2 regions of the Streptomonospora arabica genome follow, and region 2 is predicted to be linked to the other one. Evidence: riboswitches for the same ligand, from Rfam matches in the RefSeq annotation. Region 2 holds a riboswitch; the other holds the start of a gene.
The links. Region 2 has a riboswitch for thiamine pyrophosphate ahead of thiO (glycine oxidase ThiO). Riboswitches for the same ligand answer to the same signal wherever they lie in the genome.
Positions count from the first base shown of each region.

Region 1: another riboswitch for thiamine pyrophosphate. It lies ahead of ABD284_RS14615 (ECF transporter S component); the one in region 2 lies ahead of thiO (glycine oxidase ThiO).

Region 1 covers NZ_BAAAQI010000007.1:278,673-282,068, forward strand. Annotated here, with positions in the region: gene ABD284_RS14610 (ABC transporter ATP-binding protein) at 1-1,035, opposite strand, end outside; gene ABD284_RS14615 (ECF transporter S component) at 1,032-1,595, opposite strand; TPP riboswitch at 1,760-1,867, opposite strand; gene glgP (alpha-glucan family phosphorylase) at 2,558-3,396, opposite strand, start outside.
Region 2 covers NZ_BAAAQI010000001.1:19,078-22,473, reverse strand. Annotated here, with positions in the region: gene thiO (glycine oxidase ThiO) at 1-1,221, opposite strand, end outside; gene thiS (sulfur carrier protein ThiS) at 1-7, opposite strand, end outside; TPP riboswitch at 1,218-1,331, opposite strand; partial or broken gene ABD284_RS00090 (SAM-dependent methyltransferase) at 1,295-1,822, opposite strand; gene ABD284_RS00085 (Rv2175c family DNA-binding protein) at 2,000-2,359, shown strand; gene thiE (thiamine phosphate synthase) at 2,460-3,110, shown strand; gene ABD284_RS00075 (long-chain fatty acid--CoA ligase) at 3,255-3,396, shown strand, end outside.

The DNA of each region.
Region 1 (3,396 bases), on a different contig from region 2:
GCCCCGGGGCGCGTCGAGCCCGGCCAGCAGGCCCAGCAGGGTGGACTTGCCCGCTCCGTTCGGTCCGGTCAGAGCGGTCGCGGTGCCCGCGTGCGCCGCGGCGCCGACGCCGTGCAGGACCTCGGCGCCCGGCTCGCCCGCCAGGCCGGCGCCGCCGGGGGCCCGCGCGGCGCAGTCCACCGCCTCGATCACCGCCGGTCCCGGCAGCGCGACCGGGCGCACGCGGGGGCGCGGCTCGCGTCCGGGCACCCATACGCCCTGTTCGGCCAGCGCGGCGCCCTGGTCGGCGAAGACGGCGGAAGGGGCACCGTCGGCGATCACGCCTCCGCCCGGTTCGACCACGACGACCCGGTCGACGAGGGCGGCCACCGCGTCCTGGGCGCCGTTTGCGTCGGAGGCGCCGACCACCTCGGCCACGCTGTGCTCGACGAGCACCATGGTCGCCTCGCTGCTGCGCAGCAGGTGCGCGAGCACGCGCCGGATCCGGGCGGCGCCGCCGCGGTCGAGGTTGGCCGTTGGCTCGTCGAGCAGCAGCAGGCGCGGCCGCATCGCCAGGGCCCCGGCCAGCACCAGGCGCTGCTTCTCCCCGCCGGACAGGGCCGCGGTGGGCCGGTCGGGACCGTAGCCGAAGCCGACCTCCTCCAGCGCGTCGCGGACCCGCGCCCAGATGTCCGCGCGCTCCAGACCGAGGTTCTCCGGGCCGAACGCGACGTCGTCGCCCGAGCGGGCCATGACCAGCTGCGTCTCGGGGTCCTGGCTGACGAGCGCGACCGAGCCGCGCGCGGCGTCGGCGCGGCCGCCGTCGACGAGCAGCCGCCCCTCATCGTCGCCGGAGATGGCGCCGGCGCTGCCGGTCAGCCCGGCCATCGCGTGCAGCAGCGTGCTCTTGCCCGCACCGGAGGCGCCGAGCAGCAGCACCCGCTCCCCCGGCTCCACGACGAGGTCGACGCCGCGCAGCGACCATCCGCTGCGGCCCGAGTGGCGCCACCCCCAGCCGGACAGCTCGACGCGGGCGCCGCCGCGGTCGGCCCTCATCCGCGCGCCGAGGGGAACGCGGAGAGCGCGCCGGCCCTGGCCAGGGCCGATGTGAGCAGCCGGGAGCCGGCGCCGCCGATGACGGCGGCGCTGATCACGACGAGAACGCCGTAGGTGAGCTGGAAGGACAGCGGCCAGGTGGGGTAGTAGCGGACGTTGTCCCACACGGCGGGCGCGATTCCGGCGGCCGCGCCGGCGAGCAGCGCGATCGGCATGCCCCAGCGGCGGTAGCGGCCGGCGGCGAAGACCAGCTCGGGCAGCAGGCCCTGGACGAAGCCCGCCAGGGCGACCTCGACGCCCCAGGGCGTGCCGAGCACCATGGACACGAACGCGGCAGCGGTGGAGGTCAGCACCGCGGCGCCGGGCTTGCGGACGATGAGCGCGCCCAGGACTCCGGGCACCAGCCACATGCCGTAGACGACCGCCTGGGCGGGCGGGAAGAACGCGAACAGCGGGGCGGAGACCTGCCACAGCAGGTTCCACGCCCAGAAGATCACGCCGACGGCCACACCCAGCACAGCGGGGACGACGATGTCGACCGTGCGGTAGCGCTGCCTCACCGTGGCACCGGCACCGGCGGCCGGCTCCGGGTTCGCGTTGCCGGTCGGCGGCTTCTGATCACTCACAGGACGTCCCTTCGCAGACGAAGCGAGGGAGACCCGGCCAAGAGCGCCGGCCGGAAACCGGGCGCCCGCGCATCGGGGCGCGCGGCCGCGCCGAACCGGCGGACGGGTTCACGACTCCCTGCGCTGGCATTACCCAGATCAGGTGTGTGAGGGTCTGCGGTCGCGGACCGCACTCTCAGCGCCCAAGCGCTCCCCTGTCGGTTTCGCCTCCATTATGGGGACCTACGCACACCGAAGGTCAAGGTGGCGCCGGATGCGCAGGTCGCAGGAGGTGATGCCACCCCACCCGGGCGGACGGCGGACGGCGGCATGCCTGCCGCGGCACCGGGACGGGTCGGGCAGCGGGCGCCGGGCGCGGCCGGCGCCGCGGCCCAGCGCGGTGCGGCGATCAGCCGGAACCGGCATGCGGACATGAACAGCGCGGACGACGTCGGCGGGGTATCCCGGAGCGCTCTGCGGGGCGACGCCGGCCACCGGCTCAGCAAGCTCGGCGAAACGGTGATCGCGATGATCGTGGCGGCCTTCGAGCCGCTGGGGCCGAACCCGCGCCACGTCACCGTGCTCGCCACGGCCGCCGCGATGGAACCGCCGTCTCACAGCGGGAGCCGGCCGGCGGCTGGGCATCGACCCCGACGCCATGGCGGGGACCGTCGACGACCTGGAGAGCAGCGGCCTCGCCGAGCGGCGGCGCGACCCCGACGGCCGCCGGCGCCACATCGTGGTGCTCGCGCCGCGCGGCGCGAGCTGCCGGCGGAGCGCGGCGAGGTGGTGGACCGGCTGGAGGACCGGCTCTTCGCCGGCCTCGACGAGCACGAGCGGGCGGCGCTGCACGGCATCGCCGGGCGCCTGCTCGTTGAGCACCCGCACCGGTCAAGCGGCGCTGAGGCACGCCGGCCTCACCGCAGGACCATTCCCTCCTTGACGGCCTCGGGCGGCTCGGGGGTCGCGACCAGCCCCATCTCGGCGCTGTCTGCGAGCAGGGAGTGGTGCGGCAGCACCCGCACGGTGAACCCGCAGCTCCCCGCGCGCCGCAGCGGCACCGAGCCGTGGTAGCACACCGTCCGCGAACCGGCGGCCTCAGCGGCGCCCTCGTCCGCCGACAGCTCGGCCAAGACCGGGTCGACCAGCGACTCCGAGTCGCTCACCCGCCCCACGGCCACCTCGACCCGCACGTCCTCGGGGGCCAGCCCGCCCAGTTCGACGCACGCGCGCACCCGCAGGTCGCCGCCGACCAGGGGCGGGCCTTCGCAGCCGGTCATCTCGACGTGCTCCACCCGCACATCCGGCCAGGCGCCGCGCACGCGCCGCTTCCACGCGGCCAGCTCGCCCGCGCCGCGCATGCCGCCCGCGGCCAGCGCGCGCGAGGAGTCGGCCGCGCCCTGGTAGAGCCGGGTCACGTACTCCTGCACCATGCGGGTGGCCAGCACCTTCGGGCCCAGCGAGACCAGCGTGTGCTTGACCATCTCCAGCCACCGCTTGGGCAGGCCGCGGTCGTCGAAGTCGTAGAACAGCGGCACCACCTGCTGCTCGACCAGGTCGTAGAGCGCAGCGGCCTCGATGGCGTCGCGCCGGTCGGGGTCCTCGACGCCGTCGGCGGTGGGGACGGCCCAGCCGTTGGAGCCGTCGTACCACTCCTCCCACCAGCCGTCGCGCACCGACAGGTTGAGTCCGCCGTTGAGGGCCGACTTCATGCCCGAGGTGCCGCAGGCCTCCAGTGGGCGCAGCGGGTTGTTCA
Region 2 (3,396 bases):
CATCCACTGGTCCTGCTCGCCTCCCTCGGTGCGGCCGCCGTCCGCGGCGGCGGGGAGACCGCCGGCGGCGCGGGTGGCGGCGAACCGGCGCGCGTAGTCGGGAAGCGCGCCGGTGGTCAGAGCCTGGGCCATGGCGTCACCGGTGGCCGGGGCGAGCAGCACCCCGTGCCGGAAGTGGCCGGCGGCCAGGTGCAGCCCGGGGACCGCGGTGGGGCCCAGCAGCGGTTCGTTGTCGGGGGAGCCGGGGCGCAGGCCCACACAGGTCTCGGCGACCTCCAGCTCGCTGACGCCGGGCACCAGCTCGTGGGCGTCGCGCAGCACCTCCCACAGGCCGCCGGCGGTCAGGCGGGTGTCGAAGCCCTGCTCCTCCTGGGTGGCGCCGAGCACGATCTCGCCGGAGCCGCGCGGTACCAGGTACACGGGCGATCCTTTGACCAGGCCGCGCACGGTGCGGGTGACGATCGGGTCCTCGCCCTCGGGCGTGCGCAGGCGCAGCAGCTGGCCCTTCACCGGGCGCAGCGGCGGCACCACGCCCTCGGGGACCCCCTCGATCGCCGGGGTGCCCACCCCGGCGGCCAGCACGACCTGCCCCGCGGAGACCTCGTTGCCGGAGTCGAGTACGACCCCCCGGGCGCGGCCGCCGTCGAGGACCAGTCGGCCCGCGCGGTCGCGCACGCCCACGGCGCCCCGCCGCTCGGCGGCGGCGCGCATCGCCTCCAGCAGTGCGCGCGGGTCCACGGAGTGGTCGTCGGCCGCCAGGTAGCCGCCGCGCACCGACGGCGCCAGCATGGGCTCCAGCCTGCGGCACTCGCGCCCGGTGAGCCGCTCGGTGGACAGGCCCAGGCGCTCCCGCAGCTCGCCGAGGTGGCCGAGCCGGGCCATGTCGTCGGTGTCGAAGGCGACCTGCAGGGTGCCCTCGGCGCGGTAGCCCGCATCCAGCCCGCTGTCCTCCTCAAGTTCGGCGACGAAGGAGGGGTAGCGGTCGCGGGAGAGGACGGCGAGGCGCATCAGCGCCTCCTCGCCGTAGGAGGCCTCGGTGGCGGGGGTGAGCATGCCGGCGGCCACGGTCGAGGCGGAGCCTTCGACCGGTTCGGCCACCACGGTCACGCTCAGCCCGGCGCGGGCGGCCCGCCAAGCGGTGGCCAGCCCGACGAGCCCGCCGCCGACGACGACCACGTCGGCGGTGCGCTGCGAGGCGGAGAGGTCGGTCGCTGCACACACGGTCCTGCTGCCACTTCCTTCGCCGGTATGACCCGGATCAGGTTCATGCGGTCGGAGGCGGCCAGCCTCCCTCTCAGCCGGGTCCCGCCCCGGCTCCCGCGGGTGTTCTCGTCCGCACCCATTCTAGGGCCCGGCCCGCCGGGGTGTCCCGGGCGGAGCGGCGCTCCTCCCGGCGGACCGGGCCGGGGCGTGTTCGACGGATCCGTCCACAGCGGGCGGCGCGCTCCAGGCCGTCGAAGAGCGACGCGATCCACTCCGGGCTGCGGTGCCGGTAGGGCAGCGGCGCGTTGGCGTTGTACTCCTCCAGCGCGGCCGGCACACCCGGGTCGGTGTCGGTGCCGTCCCACAGTGCGAGGTAGCTGCCGCTGGGCAGGGCCTCGACGAGGGCGCGGATGATCCGCGGCACCTCGTCGGCGTCGATGTGGCCCAGGACGCCCATCAGCACCAGGGCGATCGGCCGGTCGAAGTCGAGGCGCCCGCGGACCGCGGCGACGATGGATTCGGGGTCGCGGATGTCGGCGTGGATGTAGTCGGTCGTGCCCTCGGCCGTCCCGACGAGCAGGGCGTTGGCGTGTGCCAGCACCAGCGGGTCGTTGTCGACGTAGACGACGGTCGACTAAGACGCGTGGGTGCGCCCCGTGGTCGGGGCGTGCAGCGCTGTTCCGGAGCGGGGCGCTGCGCAGGAGGACAGCGACCCGCCGAACACGCGCCCTACGCCCTGAGCGATACGCCGCCGCAGCGGAGTTTGGCACGGGGGCGGGTGTGGCACATTGGCAGCGTGAACGAGAACGACAGCGACATCGACGCCCTCGTCGGTGAATGGATGACACTGAAGGACGCGGCGCAGGAGCTGAACGTCAGCCCGAACCGGGTCAAGCAGTTCATCGCCGACCACAAGCTGCTGGGCGTGCGGCGCGGCGGCGAGCTCTGCGTCCCGGCCGCGTTCATCTCCCGCGGCGACGTCGTCAAGGGTCTGCCCGGCACGCTCACCGTCCTGGCCGACTCCGGGTTCAGCACCGAAGAGGCGCTGGAGTGGATGTTCACCCCTGACGACACGCTGCCGGGAGCGCCCATCGAGGCGCTGAGCGACAACCGCGGCACCGAGGTCCGCCGCCGCGCGCAGGCCATGGCCTTCTGACCGCGCCCTGCGCCGGAGGCGTCCGCCCCCGCCGGGGCGGCCCGCCCCGGCGGAGGAGGGCGCGCGCGGGCGCCCGGCCCGCGGCGGTTACCCTGGCCCGGTGAACGCGAGCCTGCGAGAGCGCCTGGACCGGGCGCGCCTCTACCTGTGCACCGACGCCCGCGCCGACCGGGGCGACCTCGCCGAGTTCCTCGACGCCGCGCTGGCCGGCGGCGTCGACATCGTCCAGCTGCGCGACAAGTCCCTGGAGGCCCGAGGGGAGCTCGCCGCGCTGGAGACCGTGCGGGCCGCCTGCGAGCGCCACGGGGCCCTGATGTCGGTCAACGACCGCGCTGACATCGCCCTGGCGGCGGGCGCCGACGTGCTGCACCTGGGCCAGGAGGACCTGCCTGTGGCCCACGCGCGCGCCGTCGTCGGCGCCGGTCCGCTGATCGGCCGCTCCAACAGCGACGCGGCGATGGCGGCCGCCTCCGACCAGGAGGAGGGCGTCGACTACTTCTGCGTGGGTCCGACCTGGACCACGCCTACAAAGCCGGGCCGGGCCGCCGCCGGGCTGGAGCTGGTGGAGCGCACCGCTGCGATGGCCCCGCAGCGCCCCTGGTTCGCCATCGGCGGCATCGACCTGGCCAACCTCGACCGCGTGGTGGCGGCCGGCGCCCGGCGCGTGGTCGTCGTGCGCGCCATCACCGGCGCCGAGGACCCGCGCGCCGCGGCGGAGGAGCTCGCGCGCAGGCTCGCCGCCGCGGGCTGAAGGCGCCCGTGCCCCCTCCGGCGGGCGCGCCCTTTGCCTAACACCGTCAGGTAACGATGTGCCCGGCATGCTTTCCCGCGTGCCCCGCCCCTTCTAGCGTCGGTGACACGAATCACGTCCGTACTGCGTGAAGGGTGAGGGCGAATGCGCAGCACCATGCAGGACGTCCCGCTGTCCGTCGGCGACCTCGTCCGCTACGGCACCTCGGTGCACAGCCGGGCCCGCATCACCACCTGGACCGGCGGCGAGCCCCGCCGCGCCACCCTCGGCGAGGTCGGCGCGCGCG